Regions from separate parts of the Megasphaera sueciensis genome, predicted to be linked through region 2. Evidence: riboswitches for the same ligand, from Rfam matches in the RefSeq annotation. Region 2 holds a riboswitch; each other region holds the start of a gene.
What was found. A riboswitch is a leader RNA that binds a small molecule or an ion and turns the genes downstream of it on or off. The one in region 2 is predicted to bind S-adenosylmethionine.

Region 1 (3,807 bases), 290 kb from region 2:
ATTTACATAATCATACGGCACATAATAATTGGTATGAGCAACGGTTATTACTTTTTTCGCACCATCAGCTCCAGCTACTGTTTCCTTCGTATCACTCTTACCGCATGCTGCTAACGTAATTGCTGCCGTCCCGATTAATAACACCGCTAACATTTCTTTTCCCAGTTTTTTTATATTCATTGTCGATTCCTCCCTTATATTATAAAACCGCCGCCTTCTGACGCACCCATTCCAATCGATCTCTGGAAATATCAGGCGGGACCGTGCAATCAGCTCCCAAGATTACTCCTGTTTTCCCAGCTCCACGAATAATGCGCTCTGTTTCTGCTTCCACAGCATTTTTGCTGCCATTATATAATATATCGTTTTCTGTATTGCCAAAGCCACCGATAACGGCACGTCCACCAAAAAGTTTTTTCCCCTCTTCGAGAGAAACTTCTTCAATATGAGCCGCCCAGTTAATCGCCTTAACATCATACTCTGTATACCAGGATAAATCATTGCGGTGGCCCAAATAGCCGCAGATATGGAGAATATTATATGCGCTGGCACGATTTGCCGCCGATAAAATTTTCTTTTCCCCCGGCGTCAAAATACGTTCATACGCTTCACGATTAAGTCCCTTAATATTTTGCAAACTCAAATAAATTCCAGTAATGCCGGCTTCTTTTATAATTCGCTGAGATAAAACCGCCAAATCATCACTAATAATATCCAGTGCACGCTTTACTACTTCTTCATTTTCTTGAATAAGTGTCGTTAAACTAGTATCGCCATCCGGCAACATAAATTTTAATGTTGTTGCAGCACAAAAGACATTATAAAATAATAAAATTTCATTGCTGTAACGATTACTTAATTTTTTTGCATATGCAATCTGATCAGTAAACCATCTATCATGTTCAGGAAGAGGCTGAAGTCCTTTTAAATCATCAATAGTTTTTACTTTTGATAATACATCCTGCTGATATGTAAAAAAACCATCCGTCATAATTTTAGCAAAGTCAGGTTTTGCGGTATCTAAATATTCTTCTTCTCCAGCCAAAACAAGTTTAGCTAATTGCGGATTTTTAAAAGCATTGGCACTGTGAACAGTAGGTATCGGTAAAATATGGAACCAAAATCCAACGGGAACACGATCCACCGGTTTGTTATCAAGTGCTGCTAATACTAATTCTTTTTTTGTTTGTGACATACGAACATCTCCTTTTAATTTTAGATAAAAAAATATCGTCCCCTGTACAGAGACGATGGCCGCGATTCCACTCTGTTTACAACACATATATACTTGTGCTGTATCTCAAAACCGATAACGGCGGCACCGGACACAGCCTACTAAAATTCAGCTGTTCTGCTCTCAAAGGCATTCCCCATACTAGTCATTTTCGCAAATTTTCAGCCATTGATCTGCGTTCTCTGTAAAAAGCCTATGTATGTGTACTTGTTTTGATCATCGCATTATTAATGTATACTTTTTTTGTATATTTTATAGCTATGCTATTTCATCACCTCTCCTATTCCTCCTATTTTGTGAATGATGGATACACTGAAAACAAAACGCGGCCAAATTTAGTATTTAACACGCAAAAAAACACCATCTCCTTATACAGAGACGGTGGTCCGTGGTTCCACTCTGTTTACAGCACTCGCTGCAACTATTTCCATTAACGGCGGCAACCGGATCCGGCCTACTATTTTCGGTCGGTCTGCTCCCAAAGGCATTCCATCGCACTTATGTTTCCCGCAAGCTCTCAGCCGATGGCTCGCGTTTTCTGTAGGACATAAATATACGTGTACTTGTTTTGGTCATTGCATTTTCAATGTTTACCGATATGGTACACGTTATTCAATTGTTTGTCAAGAGAATTCTTGTTTTTTTTATTCTTGATTTTTCCTCTTGACAAATTGATTGCAATAGTGTAGTCTGATAACCACAATTACATATTCATCCAGAGCAGCTGAGGGACTGGCCCTATGACGCTGCGGCAACCTCCTTGATAGGAAGGTGCCAATTCCAGCAGGATTTCTTCCTGACCGATGATATTAGTATATACCTTTGTATTTACGTCATCCGTCGATGACGTTTTTTTTATTACATTCTTTTGTTCCCACAAGGAGATCTGCACTATGAGGTACTTAAAAAATTTGACTATCATAATGCTTCACACAACTTAATATTGTGTTATGATTTTTTATAATACAATACGACTCTTTCATCCAGAGCAGCTGAGGGACTGGCCCTATGACGCTGCGGCAACCCCCATACGGGAAGGTGCCAATTCCAGCGGATTTTATCCGGCAGATGAACACGCACCCGCTTTTTTGCGACGCCATCTGCCATGGCGTCTTTTTTATTGTCCATTTTATTAAGGAGGCATTTATTCTATGAGATTTGAAACAGATTGCATTCACGGCGGCTATCATCCCGATTCAACAGGGAGCGTAACAACTCCTATTTATTTATCCACGGCGTTCGCTCATCCCGGCGTCAAACAAAGCACCGGCTATGACTATATCCGTTCCCAAAATCCCACGCGGGAACAGTTGGAAAAAACCATGGCCTTGCTGGAACAAGGGTGTGACGCGTTAGCTTTTTCTTCCGGCATGGCCGCTATTTCCTGCGTCTTGGAACTGTTCAAGCCCGGCGACCACATCATCTATTCGGCCGACTTATATGGAGGTTCCATCCGTATTTTCAATGAGATTTCCCAGAAGAACGGCTTGTCCTTTACGGCCCTCGATACCGGCGATTTGCATGCAGTCAAAGAGGCTATCCAAAAAAACACCCGGGCGATTTACGTAGAGACACCTTCCAACCCGACGATGCAGATTACCGATATTAAATCCATTTGCGAGTTAGCCCATAAATACCATATTCTGGTCATCGTCGATAATACCTTCCTAACTCCCTATTTTCAAAAACCGCTTACCTTAGGTGCCGATATCGTCGTCCACAGCGGCACAAAATATCTGGCCGGACATAACGATGTATTAGCAGGATTTCTTGTCACCGCTCATAAAGAACAGGCCGAACGGCTGCATTTTCTCCATAAAACGATCGGCGCCTGTCTATCTCCCTTCGACTGTTGGGTCGTCAGCCGCGGTCTGAAAACATTGCCGCTGCGGATGGACCGCCATGCCGCCTCTGCACTGCGCATCGCTAAATGGCTGAGTAAGCAGCCGGCTATACGGAAAATATATTATCCCGGGATAGCTTCCTCTCCCCGCTATGAAATCAATACCAAGCAGACAACCGGCTTCGGCGGCATGATTTCCTTTGAAGTAGATACCGAAGAAACGGCTGTGAATCTTCTGCAACGGGTCAAACTGATTCTGTTTGCAGAAAGTCTGGGCGGTACGGAATCATTGATCACCTATCCGCTGCTGCAAACACACTGCGATGTTCCCAAAGAAGAATGCTTTGCCAAAGGCATCAACGAAAAATTATTGCGTCTTTCTGTCGGTTTAGAAAATGTAAACGACTTGATCGCCGACTTAAAACAAGCACTGGCATAACCAAAAAGGAGTGACTCTTATGAATTTTGATAACGTAACAAATCGCCAAGGTATATAAATTATAGCAATCACACTACATAATACAAAACAAAGAGGGAATCTATATGCAAGAATTATCTAAAAAAATATCGTTATTTACAGATTCTGTCATTCGTCGTATGACACGCATTTCGGCAACATATAATGCCATTAATTTATCACAGGGATTTCCTGATTTTCAACCTCCAAAACCTATTTTAGATCGATTAGCGGAAGTTGCTCACAACGGTCCTCATCAATATGCTATAACCT
Region 2 (3,807 bases):
AGATGCTTCAAACGTAATCACGTCAGCATCCATATTATCTATATCTTTAATAATATCGTTAAATTCACTATAACACATATGTGTATGAATTTGTGTTTCCACTTTGACTCCACTGTGCACCAAGCGAAAGGCTGGAATAGCCCAATCTAAATAATTTGTATGCCAATCGGCCTTACGAAGAGGTAGTTTTTCCCGTAAGGCGGCTTCATCAATTTGAATAATGCGAATTCCATGTTTTTCCAAATCAAGCACTTCATCTCGAATAGCCAATGCGATTTGAATTGTACTTTCTCGCAGTGCAATATCTTCCCGTGGGAAGGACCAATTGAGAATAGTAACAGGCCCAGTAAGCATTCCTTTGACAGGTTTATTTGTCAACTGCTGCGCATATGTCGACCATTCTACTGTAATGCTTTTTCGTCGTGATACATCACTCCAAATAATCGGCGGTTTTACACAACGTGTACCATAGGATTGAACCCAAGCATTCTCCGTAAAAATAAAACCGTTTAAATGTTCCCCAAAATATTCTACCATATCGTTTCGTTCAAATTCTCCGTGTACAAGAACATCAAGTCCGATTTTTTCTTGCAGCGCAATACAAGCGGCAATCTGTTTTTTATTGAAATTCTTGTATGTTTCAAGGGAAATTTTATTATTACGGTAGTCAGCTCGATTTTTCCGAACAGCAAGGGTTTGTGGAAAAGAACCGATAGTCGTAGTCGGAAGTAACGGGAAATGAAATGTCTTCTTTTGCAAATTTTCTCTTTCAGTAAAACCGGGATGTCGCGTAAAATCTTTTTTTGTCAGACAAGCAACTCTTTTTTGAACCATCGCGTCCGGTACTGCATGTGGAACCGCAAAAAGAGCAACATTGTTTTTGTATATTTTTTCCATTTTGGGTTCAGTACTATCCATCAGTTTCTTCAAATCAGACAATTCCTGTAGCTTTTCTTCAGCAAAGGAAAAATGTAACAGATATTTTTTATTCAAATGTATTTCCTGCGTTATGGTAAACGGTACATGAAGAAGTGAACAAGAAGAGTTCAATACAATATACCGTGCTTTACTTTGGATTTTTTTCAAAAGTGTCAATGTTGCAGTATAATTGTTACGCCAGATATTTTTCCCGTTTACAACTCCGGCAAAAAGAATCTTGTCCTCAGGAAATCCATTTGCACACAATGTACTTAATGTTTCCTTGCCTTCCAAAAAGTCCAGTCCAATGCCATCAAAGTCGAGTGCAGTAAGGATATGATAACAATCACGAACATCACCAAAATACGTTTGGCAAAGGATCTGTACCCCTTGTTTATTCTGCAATATATCTCGATATATATCTGCAAACAAAGATAGATCTTCTTGAGAAAGATCTGTAACTAATAATGGTTCTTCTACAGATAACCATGTAATCCCAAGTTTTTCTAACACTGTCAAAAGTTCTTTATATGCATTTGTAAGAACATCGGCAAAATCACGCTTTGTTTTTTTCCCCGTACAACGCGCCAATTGTAAAAAAGTAAATGGCCCCAGGATAACCGGCTTAGCTAAAAGCTTTAACGCCAATGCTTCTTTACATTCATCAATTATCTTTGTACCGGTAAGCTTTATATTCATATCATCTTCCAACTCCGGTACCATATAATGATAATTAGTATTAAACCATTTTTTCATAGCCAATGCCTTTACATCACCATGTACACCTTGATACCCCCGTGCCATAGCAAAATAGGTATCTAACGGATTTAATCCTAGCCTGTGGTACCGTCTGGGAATAACATTAAAAAGTACAGCTGTGTCCAATGTCGTATCATATAAAGAAAAATCATTTACCGGAATCAGATTCAGACCACTGTTCTTTTGCAACAACCAATGCTTTTTGCGAAGATTACAAGCTGTTTCATTCAAACTATCTATACTTACTTTACCTCTAAAATATTTCTCCGTTACAAACTTTAATTCTCGTTGTGCTCCAATGCGAGGAAATCCAATAATTGTTGTTTCCATTTTTACATCCCTCCCTAAAAAAGACATAAGTATATTTGTTTTGTATACGATTTTTCTATTAAGCAAAAAAAAAAGCGTTATCACAGATAGCGCTTTTTCATCAGCTCATCTATCAGGAATGTTCCTGTCGGAGTTGGCACCTTTCCCTTATATGGGCAGGTTGTCGCAGCGTCATAAGGCCGAATCCCTCGACTGCTCTGGATGGAATAGAAGATGCAGATTATGATTTATTTCCATAGCGGCATTGCATCTTCTTGCAATATATTGTTGTATTCGCAAAAAAATGGGTGGATACCATTGCGATATTGTAGTGTATTGTAACCTAATGCTTGTATGTTGTCAACCTGAATCTTTCGTATACCCCTTCTGTTAGTTAAAGATAAAAATAATACAGGAAAATGTCATAAACCTTTTATTTTATACTCAATTCGGAAAATTTTTCCTTATCACGTTTAATTTGTTTTTGGTACCTTTCCGCTTCAGAAAAAATGCATCCACAGTACTTTTGCATATAAAATTTCAGCGTTCGTGCCTCATTATTACCTGCACGAAAATAGGGTCTGAAATCTCGATACAAAAACGTTACGCCGTATTGCTTGCCAAACCGTTGTCCAGCTTCAGATATCATGTCATGCTGTTGGTAAATACTGGCTAACAGCGTAGTAGTAAAATATTGGAATCCATGTTCTGCAGCATATCGTGCTGTAGTTTCTAGGCGATGTTCATAACAGTACGTACACCGATGATTCACATCGCATATAATATGTTGAACAAAATCTATTAACCCGTACTCTTCTTGTATTCTAACTTCCATATGAATTGTAGAAGCATACTCTAATAAGCAATCGCGCCGTGCTTGATATTCTTTCCAAGGATGAATGTTAGGATTATACCAAAATGCCACAGGATCCATATTGTCTTCACGTAATGTATTAATACATGATAAAGAACATGGGGCACAACAACAATGCAATAAAACTTTTTCCATAGTTTACCTTCTTTGTTTTTAATTAATGTCCCACTGTACGACAAATTTATACCTAAACATATTTACCCACACTTTGTTATCATCTCGCTTAGTTAAAGTGTTCGTGACAATTAACAAAGTAATCATTTATTGCGGTATTTTCTGGTCATTTTGTCTTTCCTGATGTTCTTTATTCTGCTTCAATTGTTGTTGTCCTTGATCTCGTCGTTGTTGGTTTTGTGAATGCTGTTCTTGATTTTCCCCTTGTTGTCGTTGATTTGATTGATGATTTTGTAAATGCTGTTGTCTATCTGTTTCTTGTTTTTTCTGCCTCTGTCGATTTTGTGATGGTTGTTGTCTATTCGTTCTTTGTTTTTGTTGTCCTGATTGTTGGTCCTGTGAATATTGTCTATTTGTTTCTTGTCTTTTCTGTCTTCGTTGATCTTGTGATGGTTGTTGTCTATTGGATTCTTGTTGCTGTTGATTCTGTTCTGATTGCCATTGTTGTTGCGAAAGTTGAGAAGAATCATATGCCAAACACATTGCATTTCCCATTATAAACATACTTCCAGTTAAGATAATTCCTACCTTTTTTAATGATTTTTTCATATTATTCACACCTTCTCTATTAATTATAAAAATTATATTCTTCTACTATTTTAACGTTTCTATAACAAAACACAAGATAAATAAATTAATTGTTAACATACTGTAACAAAATGAGTTTTTTCTTTAGTTTATATAACAGTAACAAGATTTTCCATACGTTCTCTTTGCTGCAGTGCTGGATTCAGTAATACAGACAAGCATCTTTCAACACCCCATCGACTGAT
Region 3 (3,807 bases), 120 kb from region 2:
ATTTCCGCCGCATCATCCGGCTTGACACGGCAATAAAAAATCTGCCCCGGGTAAATAATCATCAAGGGACCGTTTTCGCAAAAACCATGACAACCTGTCTGTACCACGTGTACTGTATCTGTCTTTCCCCTCGCTGCCAATTCGTTGTCTAATTGTTTTCGGATCTCTGTGGACCCGGAGGATTTACAGCCTGTGCCTCCGCATACCAGTACATCAAAAGCTCCCGGCTGTTCCTTCCTATCGCTTTTTTCCAACCGAAGGGCAACCGCAGTTTTATATACGTCTCGTATTTCCTGTAATTTTTCTGCTGTAATCATCATACGCGATCCTCTTCTCCTATAGTTTTTTCTCTAGGTACCATTCCCGTTACTATATAGCAGCACTTTTTGGGATAGGTTTCCGTATTAGTTCCACCAAAATTACAGCTGTAGCCTATTCATATTGTGCCAGCACCTTAATAATTTCCTCTTTCGTCATGCGGCCGTGCGTATCATCATTGACTTTCATAACCGGTGCCAATCCACATGCCCCCAGACAGGCAATCGTTTCCAATGTAAAGCGTAAATCTTCGGTCGTATGTCCTGCCTTAATTCCCAGTTCTTTTTCTACAGCCTTAAGAATAACCTTTCCGCCGCGTACATGACATGCCGTTCCCTGACAGACACAAATAATATTACGTCCGCGGGGCTGTAAATGAAACTGCGAGTAAAAAGTTACCACGCCGTAAATAGTAGAAATAGGGATATCCGTCTTATCTGCAATATACAGCAACGCCGGTTTTGGCAGATAATTAAACAAGCTTTGTGTGTCTTGCAGAATAGGAATCAACGTCCCTTTTTCACCTGCGTAAGTATCCAGAATTTTATCAATACTAGATTGTTTAGGAACATTTTCATCTCTATAGATTGCTTGTTTTTCTACTAAAGACATATTTTTCCACTTCCTTTGCTATTGTTTCCACATAATACAACACACTTTTATATTAATTACAATATCATATTATTTTAGAATTATCAATATTACTTTTAAGCATAAAAAAATATCGATTTGTATTTATATTTTAGTTTATAACTCACAAATTGCTAAAATAGTATAAAACATTTATTATATAAAATCTTTACAAATACACGCAAAACTGATATATTAATAAGGATAACTCTTATCAAGAGCGATGGAGGGACAGGCCCGATGAAATCCGGCAACCGCAAAAGCGGTGCTAATTCCTGCAGATATTATCTGACAGATGAGAGAACAGCACGTAGATTCGACTCTTTCATTTGTGAAAGAGTCTTTTTTGTTATATGAAGGGAAATATATTATGCCTATATTTAATGGATTTCTTCAAAAAATAGACATCGCGGAAACAAGGCGATATGCTGGTTTGCGCGCAGCTGAAAATTTTTCTGATAAAATTGTTGCAGACGCATGTACGACTGCACTAGCTATTGCCAAACCACGGGGTATTTTCCAACAATGTGGCTATGATGCCGAATCCTACCAACTCTTATGCGAAGAACCTTTTACTGTTGAAGGCTCTAAAATTCGAAAACATTTAGAAAATGCAAAAATCGCAATTATCATGGCAGTAACGATTGGCAGTGACATAGAAAAAGAAATTAACACCCTATTTTCAAAAAAAGAATATTCCAGGGGGCTTATGCTGGATGCAGCAGCCACAACCGCTACTGAAACAATTGCCGATCAGTTAAATCATTATATTGATAAAATGGCGGCAAAACAAGGCTATGAAACTACCTGGCGTTATAGTCCTGGATATGGAGATTGGCCTCTGACGCAGCAACTGAATTTAATTAAAGCTATACATGCTGATCAAATTGATATTCATATAACTTCCGGCTGCATGCTTGTACCTCAAAAATCTATTACCGCAATTATTGGTATGGCTCGTTCGGCTGCCAAAAACAGTATCCCCTCTGGTTGTTGCAATTGTTCTATGCACAATATTTGTTCTTCTAGAAAGGAATGATTGTTATATGTTTTTATTAGATGGCGCTATGGGAACCGTATTGCAGCAACAAGGTTATTTACGGCCTGGAGATTGTCCTGAATTATCAAACATAGAACATCCGCAAGCCATTGAAAATATTCATCGTAGTTACATAAAAGCTGGTAGTGATTTGATTCAAACAAATACGTTCGGAGCTAATCGCATCAAATTGAGTGAATACGGATGTGCTGATAAAGTAAAAGAAATATGCAGGGCTGCTATGTTTAATGCAAAAAAGGCCGTTGATGGGACAAATACTAAAATTTTGGGTGACATGGGACCTACCGGTAAGTTTATTACCCCTTTAGGAGACACTGATTTTGAAGACGTATACCAAGCTTACTATGAACAAGCCAGCATATTAGCTGAATCGGGTGCCGATATATTACTTATTCAAACTATTATTGATATCCAGGAAATGCGTGCAGCAATATTGGCCGTTAAAGATGCCGCTCCAAGCATCCCCATTATGTGTGAGTTTTCTTTCAGCGAAGACGGTCGAACTATTACGGGTACAACACCAGAAGCAGCTGCCGTGCTTTTGGAAAGCTTGGGTGCTTCTATTATTGGAGCAAACTGTTCTCTAGGTCCGGATAAATTAATTCCTCTTATTACCCGTATGTCCGACGTAAGTAATTTACCGCTTGTTATTCAGCCTAACGCAGGATTACCCAAACTAATTGACGGTAAAACTGTTTTTCCCCTACGCCCCAATGACATGGCCGAGTATGTTCAAGCCATGGTTAATTCTGGTGCTACATATATTGGCGGTTGCTGCGGCACATCGCCAGAACACCTAGCCGCTATGAAACAAGCTTTAGATCGTGCGGTACCCTATAAGCGAAAAACAATTACACCTCCTACAGCACTCACTTCCCGAACCAGCATTGTATACATCGGCGGTGGTCATCCTCCCGTCATTATCGGTGAACGCATTAATCCTACAGGACGAAAAGCGCTGCAAAAAGATTTACAAGAACAAAATTTTGTTCCAATTAAGACCGAAGCACTAAACCAAGTAAAAGCAGGTGCACATCTTTTGGATATCAATATGGGCGTTCCTGACGTCGACCAAGCAGCACTTATGGAAAATGTCGTTAAAGAACTCTCTATGCTGGTAGATACCCCATTAATTATTGATTCAACGAGTCCTGCGGTTTTAGAAAAAGCACTTCGTATATATCCTGGACGAACCTTAATAAACTCTGTCAATGCTGACTCCTCACAAATGTCCGCTATTTTTTCCATTGCAAAAAAATACGGCGCCGCCGTTCTTTGTCTGCCTATAGGACCTAAAGGAATTCCGGAATCAGCAGCTGGCCGTCTCGCATTAATCAAAAAAATATACAAGGCAGCTTTGCAAACAGGCCTGCGCCATGAAGACCTATTAGCAGATCCCTTGGTTCTTACAGCAGCCTCCTCAACTAACGCGCCAAAAGAAACGCTGCAGACACTACGCACTTACAAAGAAACCTTAAAAATACCTACTGTCATGGGATTAAGCAATATATCCTTTGGATTGCCCGGCCGTTCTGGTTTAAATGCCAATTTTTTAGCTATGGCACTGGCTTTTGGCCTCAACGCTCCAATTATGAATCCATTACAGTCCGATTTAATAGATGCTTATGTTCGTTCTCTTCTATTACTCGGTTATGATTCCGCCGCCCATAATTATATTACTCGCTTTCAAAATCAGCCTATCGAAAATCAGCATCAACTCAAAAACAATAAAACCCTTTCCCCCTTAAAAAAAATTCAACAAGCTGTACGAGATGGTTCAAAAGAAGAAATTGGTTCCT

Region 1: it holds a riboswitch for S-adenosylmethionine, as region 2 does, so the genes downstream of both, NXG62_RS11805 (trans-sulfuration enzyme family protein) here and metE (5-methyltetrahydropteroyltriglutamate--homocysteine S-methyltransferase) in region 2, are expected to answer to the same signal.
Region 3: it holds a riboswitch for S-adenosylmethionine, as region 2 does, so the genes downstream of both, NXG62_RS09790 (methionine synthase) here and metE (5-methyltetrahydropteroyltriglutamate--homocysteine S-methyltransferase) in region 2, are expected to answer to the same signal.

The regions. Positions count from the first base shown of each region.
Region 1 covers NZ_CP116939.1:2,449,502-2,453,308, reverse strand. Annotated here, with positions in the region: gene NXG62_RS11815 (transporter substrate-binding domain-containing protein) at 1-180, opposite strand, end outside; gene NXG62_RS11810 (uroporphyrinogen decarboxylase family protein) at 200-1,195, opposite strand; T-box leader at 1,241-1,463, opposite strand; SAM riboswitch class I at 1,943-2,044, shown strand; SAM riboswitch class I at 2,211-2,309, shown strand; gene NXG62_RS11805 (trans-sulfuration enzyme family protein) at 2,386-3,516, shown strand; gene NXG62_RS11800 (pyridoxal phosphate-dependent aminotransferase) at 3,621-3,807, shown strand, end outside.
Region 2 covers NZ_CP116939.1:2,155,589-2,159,395, reverse strand. Annotated here, with positions in the region: gene metE (5-methyltetrahydropteroyltriglutamate--homocysteine S-methyltransferase) at 1-2,007, opposite strand, end outside; SAM riboswitch class I at 2,110-2,215, opposite strand; gene NXG62_RS10295 (epoxyqueuosine reductase QueH) at 2,420-2,995, opposite strand; gene NXG62_RS10290 (hypothetical protein) at 3,122-3,583, opposite strand.
Region 3 covers NZ_CP116939.1:2,039,357-2,043,163, reverse strand. Annotated here, with positions in the region: gene nuoF (NADH-quinone oxidoreductase subunit NuoF) at 1-320, opposite strand, end outside; gene nuoE (NADH-quinone oxidoreductase subunit NuoE) at 433-930, opposite strand; SAM riboswitch class I at 1,157-1,250, shown strand; gene NXG62_RS09790 (methionine synthase) at 1,319-1,987, shown strand; gene NXG62_RS09785 (homocysteine S-methyltransferase family protein) at 1,995-3,807, shown strand, end outside.